2 regions of the Arthrobacter sp. UKPF54-2 genome follow, and region 2 is predicted to be linked to the other one. Evidence: predicted binding sites of a transcription regulator. Region 2 holds the regulator's gene; the other holds the start of a gene.
The links. The regulator LexA, encoded in region 2, represses DNA repair genes until DNA is damaged. The targets are predictions, from matches to a motif close to TCGAACANNTGTTCGA.
Positions count from the first base shown of each region.

Region 1: a site for LexA is predicted at 2,429-2,444, ahead of E7Y32_RS14230 (LexA family transcriptional regulator). Genes of this name have one in related genera too.

Region 1 is NZ_CP040174.1:3,088,037-3,094,610, reverse strand. Features, by position in the region: gene E7Y32_RS14240 (BTAD domain-containing putative transcriptional regulator) at 1-619, shown strand, start outside; gene E7Y32_RS14235 (Y-family DNA polymerase) at 686-1,978, opposite strand; gene E7Y32_RS14230 (LexA family transcriptional regulator) at 1,984-2,415, opposite strand; gene E7Y32_RS14225 (class I SAM-dependent methyltransferase) at 2,646-3,350, shown strand; gene E7Y32_RS14220 (GNAT family N-acetyltransferase) at 3,408-3,935, opposite strand; gene E7Y32_RS14215 (L-threonylcarbamoyladenylate synthase) at 3,982-4,602, opposite strand; gene E7Y32_RS14210 (SDR family NAD(P)-dependent oxidoreductase) at 4,781-5,650, shown strand; gene E7Y32_RS14205 (NAD(P)H-dependent oxidoreductase) at 5,647-6,195, shown strand; gene E7Y32_RS14200 (XdhC/CoxI family protein) at 6,244-6,574, opposite strand, start outside.
Region 2 is NZ_CP040174.1:3,427,551-3,434,124, reverse strand. Features, by position in the region: gene E7Y32_RS15775 (class I SAM-dependent methyltransferase) at 1-522, opposite strand, end outside; gene hflX (GTPase HflX) at 1,043-2,629, shown strand; gene E7Y32_RS15765 (ATP-dependent DNA helicase) at 2,622-4,730, shown strand; gene lexA (transcriptional repressor LexA) at 4,813-5,562, opposite strand; gene E7Y32_RS15755 (LysM peptidoglycan-binding domain-containing protein) at 5,952-6,413, shown strand; gene E7Y32_RS15750 (histidinol-phosphate transaminase) at 6,491-6,574, shown strand, end outside.

The sequences.
Region 1 (6,574 bases), 340 kb from region 2:
GGATCCCCAGCTTGTGGACCTGGACCTCTCGCGCTTCCGCGGTCTGCTCCGCGCGGCCAGCCTTGCGGCCCCGGCCGACGCGTATCCGCTCCTGCTTGAGGCGCTGGAACTTTCCACGGAACCGCTCCTCGGCTTTGAGCTCGTGGCCGACTGGGCAGAAGAGGCCCGCACTCGCCATTCCGCCGAACGGGTCGGCGCGATGATCTTCGCCGCCGAGACGGCGAGCTTCCTGGAGCGTCACGACGAGGCGATCCGCTGGGCGCAGACAGCGATCCGAACGGAGCCGCTGAACGAAAGGGCCTGGACGGTCCTGGTGACGGCGTACGAACTTGCGGGGCTGCCGGTCGAGGGCCTCTCCGCCTATGACCGTTGCCGTCGGCTCTTTGACCGCGACCTGGCCTGCTCTCCCGGCCCGGCCCTCCAGGCGGCGCATCTGCGGCTCCTGCGCCAGCGCGCGGAGGCGAACACGGAACTCTCCGAAGTGCTTGCGGCCCTGCTTTTCCTGGGCGAGAGGCTGCACGGCGCCGGACCGCAGCGCCTCGCGGCCGATGACCGGCTGCATGAGAACGCCGGAAGGATCCTGGACTCCTTCCTCCAGCGCGTCCGCGCGGCCGTCTGACCCACAGCTGTCCCGCCAGTGAGCCGCCGTCGAACCGGTGTCCGGCTGTCGGGCGGGTCGGGGGAGTCAGCCCGCCTTGACGACGGGCAGCTCGTCCCAGTGGGTGGTGTAGCGCGGGGACAGCATGTCACGCTTCATCGTCCAGTCCGGTCCGCCGCGGATTCCGGCGTGCCCCAGGCCGATGGAGCCCCGCCCGTATTTACGGCTGACCTCCTCCAGCAGCGGGCCGATGCCGCGTTCTTCATGGGGATTCTCGAAGGCGGCCAGCGGAGCCTGGCGGGCGGTCGGGCGCAGGTCCGTGACCATGATGCCAGCCCGCGCGTACTTCACGCCGTCGTCGATCCGGGGGAGCAGGGCGTAAGACGCCCGGGCCAGCAGCACGGGATCCGCGGTGGGCATGGGCAGCCGGACACAGACCGAGGGGTGTGAGCTGTCCCGGGGGTTGTAGTAGGACGTGGCGGCGAAGGCGGTGAGGACCGTGGCCTGCAGCTCGTGCCTGGCGAGCCGGGCGCTGGCCTGCTGGGCGTAGATGCCGAGGACCTGGCGCATGCCGGCCGCGGTGCTGATCGGCGTGGCGAAGGACCGGCTGAAGATCAGTTGGTCGCGGCCGACGCGTTCCTCTTCGAGCGGGATGCAGGGGGTGCCCTGCAGTTCCAGGACGGTGCGCATCAGCACCACCGAGAAGCGGTCCCTGATTCTGATCGGGTCCGCCCGGGCGAGGTCCAGCACGGTATGGATCCCCATCCCGTTGAGACGTTTGGTCAGCCGCGTGGCGACACCCCAGAGCTCGATCACGGACAGCCGGGCCATCAGGTGCTCCCGGCTGTCGGCGGGAACAGAATCCCAATGGCAGACGCCGTCGAAGTCAGGGTTGTGTTTGGCCCACTTGTTGGCCAGCTTCGCCAGGGTTTTAGTGCCGGCGATGCCGACGCAGACCGGGACGCCCACATTCCGGCGCACCGCGGTCTTCATGGCCTGGCCCAGCCGCAGCAATTCCTCCGGGGTGCCCCGGACGCCAAGGAAGGCCTCGTCAATGCTGTACACCTCCAACCAGGCCGAATAGCGGCCCAGGAGTTCCATCACGCGGGCGCTGACGTCCCCGTACAGCTCGTAGTTGCTGGACCTGGCTACCAGGCCCCACTCTTTGGCCCGCGGGGCAATCTTGAACCAGGGTTCCCCGAGCGGTATGCCGAGCGCCTTCGCTTCGGCCGAGCGGGTGACCGCGCAGCCGTCGTTGTTGGAGAGCACCACCACGGGCCTGCCCTCCAGTGAGGGGTCGAAGGCGCGTTCGGCGCTGGCGTAGAAGCAGTTGACGTCCACGAGGGCGATGCTGCCGCGGCCGGGGCGGGACTCAGGCATGGTTTTCAGACGTGGTGGAGGCAGCGGGTCGCGACTCCCCAGATGACGAGGTCGGCGAGGGCGGGCACCCGGATGTCGGGGTAGCGCGGGTTGTCGGCCTGCAGGACCACCCCGGCGGCTGTGAGGCGGAGGCGCTTGACGGTGAGTTCGCCGTCGAGGACGGCGACGACGACGCACCCGTCGCGCGGCTCCAAGGCCCGGTTCACGATGAGTTCGTCGCCGTCGCTGATGCCGGCGCCCTCCATCGAGTCACCGGACACCCGCACCACGTAGGTGCTGGTGATGTCCTTGATGAGATGTTCGTTGAGGTCGATCCGGCCGTCAAAGTAGTCCTGGGCTGGCGACGGATAGCCGGCCGCGACCGGCACCGGCGAGATCAGCACCGACAGGAGGGAAGAGCCCGCATCTATCACGCGGGGCCCGATGAATACGCCCACAACACACCTTCATTCGAATATATCTTCGAATCCAAGTGTAGTCCCGAGGGCCGACAATGGACCGACCCTCGGCGCCGTGGCGAATCTGGCGCCCCGTGACCCGGGGCTCGGAGCGAAGGGAGCCTAAGGCAGCGAAGACCCAGCCCGCAGGTGCTGTTGAAAGGCGGATGCTGCTTGCTAGGGTCGACCCTAATTATCCCGCCCGGGGAAATCGCTTGAAGGGAAGAGAAGTGAAAGCCGACCACTACGACAGTTTCGCCGAACGTTACGCGGCGGAGAACGAGTCCAGCCTCCTCAACGCCTACTACGAGCGGCCGGCGATGATTGCGCTCGCCGGCGACGTCGACGGGCGCCGGATCCTGGACGCGGGGTGCGGCTCGGGGCCCCTGACCGCGGCATTGAGTGCGAAGGGCGCGGTCATGACAGGCTTCGATTCCAGCCCCGCGATGCTGGGGCTGGCAAGACAGCGGCTGGGCGCGTCCGCGGAACTGCACGTGGCCGACCTCAGCAAGCCGCTCCCTTACGCCGATGGCTCCTTCGACGACGTCATCTCGTCACTGGTGTTGCACTATCTGGAAGACTGGTCGGCACCCCTGGCTGAACTTCGACGGGTGCTCAGGCCGGGCGGCCGCCTGATCCTGTCGGTCAACCACCCCACGGTCACTGTGGTCACCCAGCCGGCCGAGGACTACTTCGCCCTCCGCCAATACTCGGAGGACTATGAGTTCGACGGCGAACCGGCAGTCCTGACCTTCTGGCACCGGCCGCTGCACGCGATGATCAACGCCTTCATATCGGCGGGCTACCGCGTGGCCACCGTGAGCGAACCCGAGCCTTCGCCGGACACGCCGCGCGAACTGCTTCCGTCCCGCATCCTCAGCGGGGAGAAGTCGGCGTTCCTGTCCTTCATCTTCTTCGTCCTCGAGGCAAACTAGCCCGCACATGAAACGGCGCGCGCTGTGGGAGGCCGGGCCGAAGGGGTTCATTGGTTCCTAGGCGGCGGGGACGGTATCGATCCAATAGCGGCGTTTGCCGTTGCGGCTGTCCTCGTAGACGCCGCCGTTCTTTTCGATGGTGGCCCGGGAGCCGGCATTGTCCTCGTCGCAGGTAAGGAGAGCGCGGGGGATTCCGAGGTCCCGGGCAACCGGCAGGGCATCGGCCAGGGCCGCTGCTGCGTGGCCGAGGCGCCGGGCCGAGGGCCGCACGCTGTAGCCGATGTGGCCGCCCTCATTGAAGAGGAAATCGTTCAGTTCGTGCCTGATGGCCAGGGAGCCAAGGAACTTCTCGCCCTCGACGATCCACAGGTAGGTGCAGGGCACATAGCCCGGTTTCCGCGGGCTCTCGGGCAGGGCGTCCTTGTTCAGGGTGTCGACAAAGCGGCGGAACGACTCCGGATCCCGGAGCTCGTCCAGGGACCAGTCCTCCGCGCCTCCGCCGTCGCGGTGGGCTCCGTCGAATTCGGCGGATCCCTCCAGCCAGGAGGAGTGGTAGCGGGCGTCCGGAGCGATGAGGCGGGGCATCCCAAGAGCCTAGTCGACGATGCTGCGGTTCCGCGGCTCTCGGCCCTTATTCGAACCTGGACGGGTCGCCCATGCCGTGGCGGACAACCTCGGCGACGCCGCTGGAGAAGTCGATCACCGTCGTCGGCTCCGCCCCGCAGTCGCCGGAATCGATCACGGCGTCCACCACGTGGTCCAGCCGTTCCTTGATTTCCCAGCCCTGCGTCAGCGGCTCCTCCTCGTCCGGCAGCAGCAGGGTGCTGGAGAGCAGCGGCTCGCCGAGTTCCGCCAGCAGCGCCTGAACCACTGTATGGTCCGGGATCCGAACGCCCACGGTCTTCTTCTTCGGGTGCAGCAGCCGCTTCGGCACCTCTTTGGTGGCGGGCAGGATGAAGGTGTAGCTGCCCGGCGTCACGGCCTTGATGCTGCGGAACACGTCATTGTCGATCTGCACGAACTGGCCGAGCTGGGCAAAGTCCTTGCAGACCAGCGTGAAGTGGTGCTTGTCGTCCAGGTGCCGGATCGCGCGGATCCGCTCCAGGGCGTCCCTGTTCCCCAGCTGGGCGCCCAGGGCGTAGCAGGAGTCGGTCGGGTAGGCGATCAGGCCGCCGGACTTCAGCAGTTCCACCACCTGCGTGATGGAGCGGGGCTGGGGGTTATCGGGGTGCACATCGAAGAATCTCGCCATGGCATGAGCTTACGCCCGGAGCCGGGGGCGGCAATGCCGGCCGGGCCACGGGCGCGGCTTGTGCACAGACAATTCTGTCTGATAGCTTCGTTCCCGACCTGGACAATCCTGCCTAGGTCGGCCGACGGGAGTGCCGTCCGGCGAACGCGGCACCGGGAGTGAGGCTCGTATGCAATCCATGGCGGGAAAAACTGTCCTGATCACCGGCGGAACCGGCGGGATCGGCAAGGCCACAGCACTGGGCCTGGCCGCCCGGGGCGCCCGGGTCGCCATCACCGGGCGCGACGCGGACCGGGCCACACAGGCGGCAGAAGAGATCCGTGCGGTGGCCTCGGCCCCCGTTGAGGTGTTCATCGCAGACCTTTCCTCCCAGGGAGAGGTCCGCCGCCTGGCCGGCGAGGTGCTGCAGACCTTGGACCGCCTCGACGTGCTGGTCAACAACGTCGGCGGGTTTTGGAACAGCCGCCGGCTCACCGTTGACGGCCTGGAGTACACCTTCGCCCTCAACCACCTGGCGCCGTTCCTGCTCACGAATCTGCTCCTGGACCGGCTGAAGGGGAGCGCGCCCGCGCGGGTGGTGACGGTTTCCTCCGGAGCCCAGGCCATGGGCCGGATGGATTTCGCGGACCTGCAGGCCGAGCGCTCCTACTCGGGGCAGCGGGCCTACAACCAGTCGAAGCTGGCGAACGTCCTGTTCACCTACGGTCTCGCCGCCCGGCTCGCCGGCACCCGGGTCACGGCGAACGCGCTGCACCCCGGTGTGGTGCGGACAGCCTTCGGGGCCGAGGATCCCGGACCGCTGCAGGGGTACCTGGCGCCGCTGGTGCAGCGCTGGATGAAGACTCCGGAGCAGGGAGCGCAGACGTCCATCCATCTCGCCTCGGCGCCCGAACTCGAAAATGTCACAGGCCAGTACTTTGCCAACAGCACGGCCAAAAAATCATCCGAACGCAGTTACAGCCAGGCCGATGCTGACCGCCTCTGGCGGCTCAGCACGGCCCTGGTCGGCCTCGAATCCGACTCCGAAAGAAGCACAAACCTTCCATGACCTCCCACCGCACCCTCGTCGTCGTTGCCCACCCGGATCTGGCGGCGTCCCGGATCACGGCGGCGCTCGCCGACGCCGTCACGGACCTCGACGGCGTCACCGTCCGGGAGCTCGCCTCCGCCTACCCGGACCGGCGCGTCGACGCCGCCCGGGAGCAGGAGCTCCTGCGGGAGCACGACACCATCGTGCTGCAGTTCCCCTGGCACTGGTACTCCATGCCCGGAGTGCTGAAAGAGTGGATGGACCAGGTCCTCAGGTACGGGTTCGCCTACGGTGCCGGCGGGGACGCGCTGCACGGCAAGCGGCTGCAGCTGGTCATCTCCACTGGCGGCCCCGAATCGTCCTACACCCCGACCGGGCACAACCGCTTCACCATGGCCGAGCTGCTGCGCCCCCTGGACGCCACCGCCCACCTGTGCGGGATGGACATGGCAGAGCCGTTGATCCTGCATTCGGCGCCGCGGGCCACACCGGAGGAACTGGCGGCCCACGCCGCACGCTACCGGGAACTGCTCTCAGCCGTCCCCGCCGCTGCGGGGCGCTAGGCTTCCCCGGGCCCCCACCCAGCAGCAGGGGCCGACGTCGAACTGCCGCTAGGCCGGCGGCTGTCCGGTGGTCTGTTCGTCGTGGTGGATCCGTTCGTCCAGCTGCCGCAGGGGCTCGCCGCTGCCGCTCCACTGCTTGGCGATGATCTCCGCGGCGATGGACACCGCCGTCTCCTCCGGGGTCCGGGCGCCGAGGTCCAGGCCGACGGGGCTGTGTAGCCGGGCCAGTTCGGCATCGCCGAGTCCGGTCTCGCGCAGCCGCCTCAGCCGGTCCTGGTGGGTGCGCCGCGAACCCATCGCGCCGACAAACGCCACCGGGCCGCCGCGCAGGGCCACCTCCAGCAGCGGGATATCGAATTTCGGGTCGTGCGTGAGGACG
Region 2 (6,574 bases):
CCAGCGCTGAAGCGAATCCGAGCCTAGGTTCTTCTGCACCACCAGCCAGGCCGAACCGCCCGGGGCCAGCCGCGGCAGCCACAGCAGCAGCAGGGCGTGGAGTTCGTCCTTGCCGATCCGGATGGGCGGGTTGGACCAGATGGTGTCGAAGCGAAGCTCCGGGTCCACCTCGCCGGGGGTGCTGGCGGTGACATTCTCCAACCCCAGCAGCGCGGCATTTTCATTCGTCAGGGTTACGCAGCGCTCGTTCACGTCCACCGCATAGACCCGGGCGTGCGGGGCCCGCAGCGCCATGGTCAGCGCGATCGGACCCCATCCGCAGCCGATATCCAGCAGGTTCCCCTGCGGCGCGGGGGCCGGGACGTCCGCCAGCAGGACCGCTGTTCCCTTGTCGACGCCGTCCGGGCTGAAAATCCCGGAGGACGTCTGCAGCGTCCGCTGCGCGCCGGCAAGCTCCACGGTCAGGGGCTTGCGGGTGAACGGCCCGGCCGGTTGGGCGCTGAAATAGTGTGCGGACTCCATAACTGGCCAGATTAGTGGGCCGTCCGGGGCTATGGGAAACCGGCGCGGACCCGCAGCGGATGCGCCGGGACCGCGCGCGACCGCGCCACGGAAGGTCCGGCGCCGGGGCGCGGTCTGCTAACGTTAAAGGCATGTTCCTGAACTTCAAGTAGCCGGCACGGGCCTTCGTTCGTTAGCGAAGTCCCGTCCCCGTAGCGACGCAGGTAGTTACCTTCCGCTCAGTGCGCCCCGCCGATGCTCCTGATATGGAGCCGACGGCCAGCGCCAGAACCTTGGAGTTTGGCAGTGCCCACTCGGGCCCGGCCGGGCGGACTGTCTCTCCCCTCCTCAAGGCGCCACCACGCCCGTTCCTTTCCCCTTTCCCCGCGCTCCGTCCCGGAGCCCGCCCCGGCCCGCGGCACCGCAGCCGCCGGCAAGCCAGGAGGCATGGATGACCAACACTCGTCAGCCCAGCGCGAATACAGCGCCACAAGAGACCGAACAGCACTATTCTGGAAGGGCCAACCCTTCAAAGGAGACCATGACCAGTCAGCCCAACACCGGACCCGATTCAGCCGCCCAGGACATGAGCCCTGCGGAAATCCAGGCTGTCATCGACCGGATCCTCTCCAAAGACGCCCCTGCCTCGAAGAACGGGACCGGCGCCGGCCACTCCGGCCACTCCGGCGAGTCCCGGGCCGTGTTCGGCAAGGCCCAGGCCATCTCGCGGCTGGATGAGGAGCACGGCAGCTACGACGGCGACCAGCAGGACCTCGAGGAACGCCACGCGCTCCGCCGCACGGCCGGCCTGTCAACGGAACTCGAAGACGTCACCGAAGTCGAATACCGCCAGCTGCGCCTGGAACGTGTGGTCCTCGCCGGGCTGTGGACCGAAGGCACCCTCGCCGACGCCGAGAACTCCCTTCGCGAGCTCGCGGCCCTGGCCGAAACCGCCGGTTCCGAGGTCCTCGACGGACTCGTCCAGCGCCGCGCCAAACCTGACCCGGGCACGTTCTTGGGCTCCGGCAAGGCCCAGGAACTCAAGGACATCGTGATGTCCACCGGCGCGGACACCGTGGTGGTCGACGCCGAACTGGCCCCGTCCCAGCGCCGCGGCCTCGAGGACATCGTCAAGGTCAAGGTCATCGACCGCACGGCCTTGATCCTGGACATCTTCGCCCAGCACGCCAAGAGCCGCGAGGGCAAGGCCCAGGTGGAATTGGCCCAGCTCGAATACCTGCTCCCGCGCCTGCGCGGCTGGGGTGAATCGATGTCCCGCCAGGCCGGCGGCCAGGTGGGCGGCGCCGGAGCGGGCATGGGTTCGCGCGGCCCCGGTGAGACCAAGATCGAGCTGGACCGCCGCCGGATCCGCACCCGGATGGCCAAACTGCGGCGCGAAATTGCCGCGATGAAGCCGGCCCGGGAGACCAAACGGGCCAACCGCCGTCGTAACGCCGTTCCCTCCGTGGCCATCGCCGGGTACACCAACGCCGGCAAGTCCTCGCTGCTGAACCGGCTGACCGACGCCGGAGTCCTGGTGGAGAACGCCCTGTTCGCCACGCTGGATCCGACCGTGCGCAAGGCCGAAACCGCTGACGGGCTCGGCTACACCCTCGCCGACACCGTGGGCTTCGTCCGTTCGCTGCCCACCCAGCTGGTGGAAGCCTTCCGCTCCACCCTGGAGGAGGTCGCGGATTCGGACCTGATCCTGCACGTCGTCGACGTCTCCCACCCCGATCCGGAGGGCCAGATCGCGGCGGTCCGCGCCGTGTTCAGCGAAGTCGACGCGCGCAAGGTGCCGGAAATCATCGTCCTGAACAAGGCCGATGCCGCCGACCCGTTCGTGATCGAGCGGCTCAAGCAGCGCGAACCGCGCCACGTGGTGGTCTCGGCCCGCACCGGCCAAGGCATTGCCGAGCTGCTCAAGGCCATCAGCGAGGGCATCCCCAGGCCGAGCGTGAAGCTGGAACTGATGATCCCGTACAACCGGGGGGACCTGCTCAGCAAGCTGCACGAGACCGACGCGGAAATCATCAGCCTCGACCACGAGGAGACCGGCACCCGTGCCGTGGTGATGGTGCGCGAGGGGCTCGCCGCCGAACTGGATTCCTTCGTCAGCAATGACTGAACCAGCGGTGGCCGAAGGGGAAGCCCCGCCGTCCGGCGCCGGTGAGTCCGGCAGCGGCGCGTCCGGCGAGCAGTTCGTGGTTGAACTGCTCGACCGGGCGGTCGCCGGCATGGGCGGCCAAAGCCGCGACGGCCAGCACGAAATGGCCCGGCAGGTGGCCCGTGCGATCGAAACCGGCGATCACCTGCTGGTCCAGGCCGGCACCGGCACGGGCAAGTCCCTGGCATACCTGATTCCGCTGATCGCCCACTCGCTGGTCAGCGACAAGCCCACGCTGGTCTCCACCGCCACCCTGGCGCTGCAGACCCAGATCGTGGGCCGGGACCTGCCACGGCTGCTCAAGACCATTACCCCGGCCTTGGACCGGCCGGTGAAGGTGGCCCTGGTCAAGGGCCGCTCCAACTATGTCTGCCGGCACAAGCTCGAGGGCGGCTTCCCCTCCGAGGAGCCCTCGGAGGGCCAGTTGTTCTCCCTCGGCGAGGACACCTCCGTGCCGCACTTCGCCGCCGCGATGGGCGGAGCGTCCTCGCAGCTCGGCAAGGAAGTGGTCCGGCTCCGCGAGTGGGCCGAGGAAACCCAGACGGGGGACCGGGACGAGCTGCTGCCGGGCGTGACCGACCGCGCCTGGCGCCAGGTCTCCGTCACCTCGATGGAATGCCTCGGGGCACAGAAATGCCCGCTCGCCGCCGAATGCTTCAGCGAGCTCGCCCGGCAAAACGCCGCCGACGCCGACGTCGTGGTCACCAACCACGCCATGCTGGCCGTCAGCGCCTTCGAAGGCCTCGCCGTGCTGCCCGAGTACGACGTCGTGGTGGTGGACGAGGCCCACGAACTGCAGGACCGGGTCACCGGCGCCGTGTCCGGCCAGTTGTCCGTCGCCATGGTGCACGCCGCCGCCTCAGGTGCCCGCAAGCACACCGGGATCACCGTCGACGCGCTCAACAACGCCGCGTCCAACCTGGAACTCGCCATTGAAGGCGTCCCCAGCGGGCTAATGCCTAACGGCCTGAACAGCGAACAGCTCGACTGCGTGGACCAGCTGCGCGACGCCTGCCGCGCAGCGCTCTCAGACTCGAAGGGAGACAGCGCGAACACCGCCGACGGCGGCCGGCAGCTCGCCCGGTCCCGCCTGATGGTGGTCCTCGAACTCTGCGAACGGCTCCTGGCCGCCAAGGAAAACCGCGAGGTGGTCTGGTTCTCCCGGAATAGCAGTTTCGACCCGCAACAGGGCTACTCACAGCCCGACGACTCCGCACCGGCGCTGATTAACATCGCCCCGCTCAGCGTCGCCGGGCGGTTGCGCGAGGGCTTGTTCGCCGACCACACCGTCGTGTTGACCTCGGCCACCCTGGCCATCGGTTCGGCCTTCGAGCCGGCGGCCGGGGGCCTGGGCCTGGTCGGCCCCGGCGCGCCCAGCTGGACCGGCGTCGACGTCGGGTCCCCGTTCGAATATCCCAAGCAGGGCATCCTCTACGTTGCCAAGCACCTGCCCAAGCCCGGCCGCGGCACGTCGCCCGAAGCGCTCGACGAGCTCGAAAAGCTGATCCGCGCCTCCGGCGGCGGTGCCCTGTGCCTCTTCTCCTCCCGGCGCGCCGCCGAGGAAGCCGCCGAGGCGATGCGGCCCCGGCTGGGCCTGAGCATCCTCTGCCAGGGCGAATCGACCATGACGGCGCTGGTGAAGCAGTTCGCGGACGAGCCGGACACCTGCCTCTTTGGCACCATGTCGCTCTGGCAGGGCGTCGACGTACCCGGAAACTCCTGCCGGCTGGTGGTGATCGACCGGATCCCGTTCCCGCGCCCGGATGATCCGCTGATGACGGCGCGCTCCCGCGCCGTGGCCCAGTCCGGCGGCAACGGCTTCATGAGCGTCTCGGCGACGCACGCGGCCATCCGGCTCGCCCAGGGGGCCGGACGGCTGATCCGCTCGACGTCGGACAAGGGCGTGGTGGCCGTCCTCGACTCCAGGCTGTCCACCGAACGGTACGGAGCGTTCCTCCGGGCCGCGCTGCCGCCGTTCTGGCCCACCACCGACCCTGCGGTGGCCCTGGCCGCCCTCGCGCGCCTGGCCAAGGAGACGCCGGCCCCACAGGCCGCCACCTAGGTTTTCAGGCAACGCCGAAGGCCCCGTCCGGAACGTTCGGACGGGGCCTTCGGCGTCGGCAGCCGGACGCGCCGGCGCGGTGCTAGAGGGAGCGCAGCACGGAGACGACCTTGCCCATGATGACGGCGTGGTCACCCAGGATCGGCTCGTACTGGGTGTTCTGCGGAAGCAGCCAGGTGTGGCCGTCGCGCTGGCGGAATGTCTTGACCGTGGCCTCGTCGTCGAGCAGGGCGGCCACGATGTCGCCGTTGACGGCGTCGTTCTGGCGCCGAACCACCACCCAGTCGCCGTCGCAGATGGCGGCATCGATCATCGAATCGCCGGCCACCCGGAGCATAAACAGTTCGCCGTGGCCCACCAGCTGGCGCGGCAGCGGCATCACGTCCTCCACCACCTGGTCGGCCAGGATGGGGCCGCCGGCGGCGATCCGGCCCACAAAGGGCACCATGGCGGTGTCGGTAGCGCTGGCGAGCTCCGATACGGCAAGGCCGCCGACGGCCCGCAGGCCGGTGGATTTCGCCACACCGGACACCTTGGCGGCGCCCTCGTCGAGCGTCAGCGGCAACAGGACTTCCATGGCGCGGGGCCGTTTCGGGTCCCGCCGCAGGTAACCGAGCTTTTCCAGCTGCGAGAGCTGGTGGGTGACGCTGGAGAGGCTGGCGAGGCCGACGGTGTCGCCGATTTCACGCATCGAGGGCGGGTAACCGTTGTCCGTCACGGACCGCTGGATGGTCTCCAGGATCTTCTTCTGCCGGACGGTGAGGCCCTTCGGCGCCCGGCCGGTCTGGGGGTTCCGCTGGGCGGCCCTCCCGCCGGCGGCTTGTGCTGCCATGTTCGCCTCGCCTTTCCGTTCCGCCCGGCCGCAGTGGCTGCCGGGACCGACGGGCCTGAAAAAAATGTCAGACCCTCTTGATCAACTGCTGTTGATCGCCACCAGTGGTTGTCCTGCTGGTTCAAAAGTAGGCCAGCCTGCACGGTTTTTCAAACATTTGTTCTAGCGAGTCTCGACAATGTTCGTTCATAGGTGCTAAAACAGGAACTACTAAGTTCGAATATGTGTTCGAACCAGTGCGTCGGAGAAACAGTCCGGAGTTCGGTTCTGTGTTCGAACACGGTGATCAACGATTACGTTCCAAGGTTCGCGTTCGATTGTTAGGCCGGTTGGCGGCAGGTACGTGGAGTACGCCGGGCGGCACAGATAAGTCCAGGAGGGCTCAGCTCATGTCAGCAGTAAGCGCTAATTCCGGTTCGCTGGTTTCCGTTCCCGCCCAGGGCCCGTTCGAGAGGTCCGGTTTCGAGGCCTTCGGCCCGCACGGCATCTTCGACGGCCAGGAATCCGGCCGGAGCCGGCGGTCGGTGGCCGCCGGGCAGGCGCCGCTGCGGCTCACCCGCCGGGGCCGCTTTGTTTTCTATGGCCTGCCGCTGATCCTGCTGGCCGCTCTTGTTCTCTCGCTGGCCGGTTTCCTCAACGCGCCCGCCAAAGCTGCCGACTCCGCGTCGGAGCTCTCGCTCACGCCTACGGTCACCGTCACCGTTCAGCCGGGGGAGTCACTCTGGGCCATCGCCGGCGCCGTGGCACCGGAACGGGATCCCCGCGACGTCGTTGCCGACATCGTCCAGCTCAACAACCTCGGCGCCGCCCGCGTTCTCCCCGGCCAGCAGCTCTTCGTACCCTCCAAGTAGCGCCAGAGTCCGCCAGCGGCAGCCGGGTTGCCGGTCACAGTTTCGGGGCCGGGCAGGGTCTCACTTAAACTGGGCAGGTGACTGACCAGCTAGAGCGCCTCAACCGACTGCCCCTCCGGACGAACCTGCGGGGGTTGCGCCCGTACGGCGCTCCCCAGCTG